2 regions of the Streptomyces sp. NPDC096152 genome follow, and region 1 is predicted to be linked to the other one. Evidence: riboswitches for the same ligand, from Rfam matches in the RefSeq annotation. Region 1 holds a riboswitch; the other holds the start of a gene.

Region 1 (3,889 bases):
TGGTCGTCGCCGTGAACTGGGCGCAGGTCTCCGGCAGCTTCTTCAGCCAGGCCAGGGACCGGTCCACGTCCGCCGCCGGGCGGTCGAGGACCTGGTAGCGCAGCTGGGCCGCGTCGTCGCCGTTGTCGAAGGCGGCGACCGCGTGCGTCCCGGTCGGCGTGCCGAGCGGCTCGTCGGCGTAGAGGGCGTCGAGCAGGCGCTGGCAGTCGGGTGTCTCGGTGCTCGCCTTGAGCAGTCCGTCCCGCCAGGTCGCGGCGCCCTCGGTGGGCGCCCACGCCGAACCCAGGTCGGCCTGGGTGAGCAGGGCGGCCTGCGCCTGCGCGGCGGTCAGCGCGGACCCGGCCGGGGAGGCTGCGGGCGTGCGGGTGTCGGGTGCCGTCACCGGGGGCGGCTCGGCCTGCCCGGGCCCGACCGTGCACGCGGTCGTGGTGAGCAGGGCGGCGGCGGCGACCGTGGTCAGCGCGGCGGAGGCGGAGCGGGCGCGGGCCGGGGAGGGGGGCATGGCGGTGCCTCCAGACGTACGGACCTTGAGGGGCTGGGCTCAGTTCACGGCACCACCGGCGGCGCCCGCGCACCAGCGCGCCGGGCCGTCCGGGTGATCGTGTGAAAAGCACTCCATCGCCCCGGCGCGCGAGCCCCGGCGCGCGGTACCGCGAGACGGGAGTGGCACATAGGGTCGGTGCGACGGAAGGAGCCCGCCGTGACCGGTCAGCCCGTCCCCGTGGTGATCGACTGCGACACCGGCGTCGACGACGCCCTGGCCCTGCTGTTCGCCGTACGCCATCCGGGTCTCGACCTGCGCGCGGTCACCTGTGTCGCGGGGAACACGGACGTGGACCAGGTGGTGCGCAACACCCTGACCGTCCTGGACCAGGCGGGCGCCGGTGACGTGCCCGTCGCGCGCGGCGCCCGGCGCCCGCTGATCGAGCCGGCCCGGGGCGCGCACCACGTGCACGGCCGGGACGGCATGGGCGACCTCGGTCTGCCCGCGCCGGGCCGCCGTCCCGTCGACGTGGACGCGGTGGCGCTGCTGCGCCGGGAGATCATGGCGTCCGACCGTCCGGTCACCCTGGTCCCGACGGCCCCGCTGACGAACATCGCCCTGCTGCTGCGCACCCACCCGGAGGTGACGGGCAACATCGAGCGGATCGTGTTCATGGGCGGCGCGGTGGCCGTCGGGAACGCCACGGCGGTCGCCGAGTTCAACGTCTGGCACGACCCCGAGGCGGCGGCGATCCTGCTGACCGCCGGGGTGCCGATCACCATGTACGGCCTCGACGTGTTCGAGCGGGTGACCGTCCCGGCGGCGGACGTACGGCGGCTCCGGGAGAGCGCGGAGCCCGGCGCCCGGCTGGCCGGGCGGCTGCTGTCCCACCGCGACCCGGCGACCTACCAGACCCCCTCCGACACCCTCGGCGACGTCTGCGGCGGCCTCGGCGACGCGGGCGCGGTCTGCTCGGTCGCCGACCCGGCGGGACTGACCACCCACCGGCTGCCGGTGGAGGTGAACCTCGCGCCGGGCCCGGCCCGCGGGCAGACGGTCGTCGACCGCCGCCCGCGGCCGGGCGAGGCGGAACTGCACGGCGAGATGCGCGAACAGCCGCTGGTGGACGTGGCCCTGGACATCGACGTCGAGCGCTACGTGAAGCTGTATCTCACGACGGTCGAGAACGCTGCCCGGGCGGAGGCTAGTTGACGTCGGCCGCCGGGACCGCCCACCGCTGCTCCACCTTGGCCACCTTCCAGTACGACAGCGCCGCCGCCCACACCACGACGAACAGGCCCACGATGACGTAGCCGACGTTGTCCAGGTCCAGCCCGGCGATCCAGCCGGTGACGTCGTCGCGCAGGTCGAGCTTGTCGTGCAGCACACCGACCAGCTCGATCGTGCCGATGAAGAAGGCGACGGCGATCGACAGGCCGGTGATGGTGAGGTTGTAGAACACCTTGCGGACGGGGTTCGAGAACGCCCACTGGTAGGCGAAGTTCATGAACGTGCCGTCGAGGGTGTCGAACAGGCTCATGCCCGCGGCGAACAGCAGCGGCAGGCAGAGGATCGCGTACCAGGGCAGTCCGGCCGCCGCCCCCGAGCCCGCCATCACCATCAGCGTGACCTCGGTGGCGGTGTCGAAGCCGAGGCCGAACAGGAAGCCCAGGGGGAACATCTGGCCGGGCCGGCTGACAGACCTGGTCAGCCGGCCGAGGACGCGGTTCATGAAGCCGCGGGAGTTCAGGTGCTCTTCGAGCTCCCGCTCGTCGTAGGTGCCCGCCCGCATCGCCCGGAAGACCTTGAGGATGCCGATCAGGGCGACCAGGTTGAGGGCGGCGATCAGGTAGAGGAACGTACCCGAGACGGTCGTCCCCATGAAGCCGAGGACCTGGTGGGTGCGCGAGCCCTGGTCCATGACCTTTCCGGCGAGCTGGGTGCCGCCCGCGATCAGTACGGAGAGCACGACGACCACACTGGAGTGGCCCAGGGCGAACCAGAATCCGACCGACACCGGCCGCTTGCCGTCGGCCATCAGCTTGCGGGTGGTGTTGTCGATGGCGGCGATGTGGTCGGCGTCGAAGGCGTGCCGCATACCGAGGGTGTAGGCGGTCACGCCGAGGCCGATGCCGAAGGCCTGGGAGCCGACCACGTAGTGCCCGGGCACGACGAGGAGGAACAGCACGCCGAAGGCCACGACGTGCAGCACGGCGATGACGGCCATCAGGCCGGCGGTCTTGAGGGTGTCCTCCCGGCGCCAGCGGAAGGACGGCGTCGGGGCAGGGTCGGGCAGGGTCATCCGGTATCACGCTCCAGCACCTCGTGGATCACTTCGTGAGCTGCCGTGGCCGGTCTCCTGGCTTACGGGTCGTGCGTCCGCCGTCCCTGCCTTCCCGGTCGTGCGACCAGTGGCCCGGCGTGAGCCGGACGGAACGGGAACTCCCCGATCACAGTGGCGAGGGCCGCTCCGGCATGGGCCCCTGAAGGGCCGTCACCGGCTTCCCGAACACCACGGCCCGCCCACCGTAGGGCCGTGCGCGGTTCCCTGCATAGCTGCGCACCTGGGCAGGTATGGAAGATCACACGGGGGTGCCTGCGAGGATGACGCCATGCATCTCGTCCCCGCGGACCGCGCAGACCGCCGCACGATCGACGGCCACCGGGTGTGCGACGCCATCGCCGCGATCGGCGATGCCGGCCACGTCCGTGCCTGGGCCGACCGTTTCTCCCTGCTCGCCGACCCCAAGCGGCTCGCCCTGCTGCTGGCCCTGCACCGCACCGGCCCGCTCGCCGTCTCCGACCTCGCGATCGCCACGGGCATGAACGACCCGGCCGTCTCGCAGGCCCTGCGGCTGCTGCGCGCGGCGGGGGCCGTGGAGGGGGACAAGGAGGGGCGCGTGGTGCGCTACCGGATCGTCGACCCGCAGGTGCGGCAGCTGCTGCAGCACTGCGTGGCGGACACGGGCCGACCCGGCGCGCGCTGACGCGGGGTGCGGTGCGCCGGCCCGAGGTGCGGTGAACCGGCGCGCCGATCCGAGGTGCGCTGGTCCGGCGCGCTGGTCCGGCGCGCTGGTCCGGCGCGCTGGTCCGGCGCGCGGGTCCGAGGTGCGGTGATCCGGCGCGCGCCGGCCCCGCGTCCGTCGATCCGGCGTGCGCCGGTCCGGCGCGGGCGCGTGCCGTTCGGCGCACCAACTCCGCTTTGCCCGAACGGGTTTCACTTTTCCGGCGAGGTGGACAGAGTCGTACGTGACGCTCGTACGCAGCCGAAGAGGAGAAAGCGTGACCGACCGCACCACCACGCACGACTCCCCGCCCGACCTCTCGTCCCGCGACCCCGACTGGTGGCGGCAGGCCGTCGTCTACCAGGTCTACCCCCGCAGCTTCGCCGACGCCGACGGCGAC
Region 2 (3,889 bases), on a different contig from region 1:
CGTCGATGCCGAGCCCGTGCCGGAACGGCAGCACCCCGTAGGCGTGCCGCCCGGTCAGCCCGTGCAGCATGTCCAGGCCCGGCTCCAGCAGCGAGACGTCCCCGCGGAACTTGTTGACCAGGAACCCGGCGACGAGCTCCTGGTCCTCGGGCGACAGCAGGGCGACGGTGCCGAAGAAGGAGGCGAAGACGCCGCCGCGGTCGATGTCGCCGACCACGAGCACGGGCAGCCGCGCGTTGCGGGCGATGCCCATGTTCACGATGTCGGTGCGGCGCAGGTTGATCTCGGCCGGGCTGCCGGCGCCCTCGCAGATCACCGCGTCGTACGTGCCGCGCAGTTCGGCGAGGCAGTCGAGCACCGTGCCCAGCAGGCGCTGTTGCCGCCCGCCGTGGTACCCGCGCGCGCTCAGCTCGCCGACCGGCCTGCCGAGCAGCACGACCTGGCTGCTCTGCTCGCCGCCCGGCTTGAGCAGCACGGGGTTCATCAGCGCGGTGGGCTCCACCCGGCACGCCTGGGCCTGCATGGCCTGCGCCCGCCCGATCTCGGCGCCCTCGCGCGTCACGAACGAGTTGAGGGACATGTTCTGCGCCTTGAACGGCGCGACCTTGACCCCCTGCCGCACCAGCCACCGGCAGATCCCGGCGGTGACGACGCTCTTCCCGGCGTCGGAGGTCGTACCGGCGACGAGCAGCCCGCCGTTCATCGCTTACGTCCCTTCGCGAGGACGGCGCGCATCGCGAACCGTCCGGCCACACCGGCGCCCAGGGCGAGCAGGCCCACCCGGCGGGAGAGCCGTACCGCCCGTTCGATGTCACCCACCCGGACGGCGCGCCCCGGTCCGTTGAGCACCGGCCGGTGCTCCACGCGCCCCCCGTACGCGAGGGTGCCGCCGAGCCGCACCCCGAGCGCCCCGGCGAACGAGGCCTCGACCGGACCGGCGTTGGGGCTCGGGTGCCGCCCGGCGTCGGCCCGCCAGACACGGACGGCCCCGCGCGGATCTGGCCCGGCCGCGGCCGCCAGTACGGCGGTGAGCCGCGCCCCCGGCCACCCGGCGAGGTCGTCCAGGCGCGCGGAGGCCCAGCCGTAGCGCCGGTGGCGCGGCGACCTGTGCCCGACCATGGCGTCCAGGGTGTTGACGGCCCGGAACCCGAGGAGCCCCGGCACCCCGGCGAGGGCCCCCCAGGTGAGGGCGCCCACCACGGCGTCGGAGGTGTTCTCGGCGACGGACTCCACGACGGCGCGGGCGATCCCGTCGGCGTCCAGGGCCTCGGGGTCCCGCCCGCACAGATGGGGCAGCCGCGCCCGGGCGGCCTCGACGTCCCCGGCCGCCAGCGCCCGCCCGACCGCCCGCGCCTCCCGCGCGAGCGAGGTCCCGCCCAGCACGGACCAGGTGGCGGCGGCGGTCAGGGCGACGGAGGCGGCGGGGGAGCGGCGTACGGCGGACGCGGCGAGCCCGGCGCAGGCCACGGTGCCGCCCACGCACATCGCGGTGTGCAGCGCCCCCCAGCCCCGGTGGTCACGCCACAGCACGGCTTCCAAGCCGGCCGCGGCGCGGCCGAACGCGGCGACGGGATGCCCGCGGCGCGGATCGCCGAGGAGCAGGTCGCCGAGGAGGCCGGCGGCGGCGCCGTACGCGAAGACGCGATCGGCACCCATCGCCTCAGCCGACCGGGGGGGCGGGCGGGACGTCGCTGGTGAACCTCGGATGGCAGCCGCGCATGGCGATATGTCCTCACTCAGGGTGTCCACGCCCTGGTTCGACGAGACCGGCGGCGAGAGTTCCTGGCTTCCGGGAAGTTCATTCCCCGGTGACAGTGGCGGGACCGCGCCGGATTCGCACCGGCTTCCTCTCCTGCTGCCGTACTTGGCGTGGGCAGTCCACCACGCCCCGCGAACACCCGTCAACTCGCCTTTGACCTGCACCGGGGGACTGAGATGAGGCCCACATCGGCCCGCCGGGGCACGAAAAACGCCCGCCCGATCCGCGCCGCCGAGGAGGGCGGTGCGGACCGGGCGGGCGACGAACTGCCCCAAGGCCGGGCGGTGGCCGCGCCGAGGGTCAGGACTTGGCCATGATCAGGTAGATGCCGTAGGCCACGGCGGCGGCGCACGCCGCGAAGCAGACGTACGCGCCGGTGGCGGCGATCGCCCCGCCGCCGTTGCCCTCGGCGGCGGCCCGCTCGCGGCGGGACAGGCCCGTGATGCCGAGGGTGAACAGGGCCACCAGGCCCACCGTGACCGAGAGGCTGACGCCGATGACGGAGCCGATGGCTGCCCAGTCGATCTTCATGGTGATGTTCCTTCTGTAACCGGGTGCTCGGGGCTCAGACGGCGGCGGGCGGATGCGCCCGGTCGGCGGAGGCGGAGGCGGAGGCCTGCGCCGGGACGGAGGCCGCGAGGGCCCCGGTCTCGGTCGCCACCTGGCCCACCGGAGGCGGGGTCACGGCGGCCATGGCCTGGGTCACCACGCCGGCCGGCTCGCCGGTGTGGTTGACGTTGGTGTGGTCGACGACCTCACGGCGCGACAGCTTCCAGATCACGCCGCTGGAGACCACCAGGAAGACGGCCACCACGGCGGTGCCCCAGCCGCCGAGGCCGGTGACGGCCTCCGCGCCGGCGCCCACGAGGGCCGCGGCCGGCAGGGTCAGCACCCAGGCCACGAGCATCCGGGTCGCGGTCGACCAGCGGACGACACCGCCCTTGCGGCCGAGGCCCGCACCCATCACCGAGCCGGAGACGACGTGGGTGGTGGAGAGGGAGAAGCCGAGGTGGGAGGAGGCCAGGATGGCGGTGGCCGCGCTGGTCTGGGCGGCGAAGCCCTGCTGCGGCTCCAGCTCGGTCAGGCCCTTGCCCATGGTGCGGATGATGCGCCAGCCGCCGATGTAGGTGCCCAGCGCGATGGCGAGGCCCGCGGACAGGATGACCCAGGTGGGAGGGTTGGAGCCCGGGGCGATGGCGCCGCCGGCGATCAGGGCGAGGGTGATGACACCCATCGTCTTCTGCGCGTCGTTGGTGCCGTGGGCCAGCGAGACCAGGCCCGCGGAGGCGATCTGGCCCGCGCGGTGGCCCTTGTCGGCGGCCTTGCCGTTCGACTTCCTGCCCAGCGCGTAGCTCAGCCGGGTCGAGAGCATCGCCGCGAGGCCGGCGACGACCGGGGCGGCGACGGCGGGCAGCAGCACCTTGGTGACGAGCACGTCGCCGTGGACCGCGCCGAAGCCGGCCGAGGCGATGGCGGCGCCGATCAGGCCGCCCATCAGGGCGTGCGAGGAACTGGACGGGAGACCGATGAGCCAGGTCACCAGGTTCCAGAGGATCGCGCCGACCAGGGCGGCGAAGATGACCTCGGGACGGATGCCGGTCTCGTCGACGAGACCCTTGGAGATCGTGTTCGCGACCTCCACGGAGAGGAAGGCGCCCACCAGGTTGAGCACGGCGGACAGAGCCACCGCGACCTTGGGCTTGAGTGCACCGGTGGAGATGGTCGTGGCCATCGCGTTGGCGGTGTCGTGGAAACCGTTCGTGAAATCGAACGCGAGTGCGGTTACTACCACAATCGCGAGGATCAGCGAGAAGCTTTCCATTTACCCAGGCAATCGTTCGAGGTCATTGGCTGGTCGAACGTACGTAACCAGGGTGAACGGAAGATGAACTGGGGCGGTCCTCGGGGTGTCCGTAAAAGAGGGTCCGCGCTCCACCGTAAGCCGCGCGCCGGGGGGAGATTCCGGTCACCCCGGCCGGGTGGTCCGCCGCCTGGCAGGATCGCGTCATGGCTGAGCAGAAGAGGGGCAAGGGGAAGGGGAGGGGCGTGCGCGCCGAGGAGGCCCGCGCCTGGGAGGCGCTGGTCGCCACCGCCCGCCGCACGGCGGCCGAGGGCCTCGTCGTCGGCACC

Evidence for each region. A riboswitch is a leader RNA that binds a small molecule or an ion and turns the genes downstream of it on or off. The one in region 1 is predicted to bind cobalamin.
Region 2: another riboswitch for cobalamin. It lies ahead of ACIQ9G_RS05200 (cobalamin biosynthesis protein); the one in region 1 lies ahead of ACIQ9G_RS19020 (HoxN/HupN/NixA family nickel/cobalt transporter).

What each region holds. Positions count from the first base shown of each region.
Region 1 is NZ_JBIWFW010000005.1:281,952-285,840, reverse strand. Features, by position in the region: gene ACIQ9G_RS19030 (hypothetical protein) at 1-502, opposite strand, end outside; gene ACIQ9G_RS19025 (nucleoside hydrolase) at 701-1,696, shown strand; partial or broken gene ACIQ9G_RS19020 (HoxN/HupN/NixA family nickel/cobalt transporter) at 1,689-2,818, opposite strand; cobalamin riboswitch at 2,816-3,016, opposite strand; gene ACIQ9G_RS19015 (ArsR/SmtB family transcription factor) at 3,097-3,471, shown strand; gene ACIQ9G_RS19010 (glycoside hydrolase family 13 protein) at 3,767-3,889, shown strand, end outside.
Region 2 is NZ_JBIWFW010000001.1:1,189,741-1,193,629, forward strand. Features, by position in the region: gene ACIQ9G_RS05195 (cobyric acid synthase) at 1-703, opposite strand, end outside; gene ACIQ9G_RS05200 (cobalamin biosynthesis protein) at 700-1,656, opposite strand; cobalamin riboswitch at 1,756-1,899, opposite strand; gene ACIQ9G_RS05205 (hypothetical protein) at 2,060-2,290, opposite strand; gene ACIQ9G_RS05210 (anion permease) at 2,325-3,581, opposite strand; gene ACIQ9G_RS05215 (class II aldolase/adducin family protein) at 3,767-3,889, shown strand, end outside.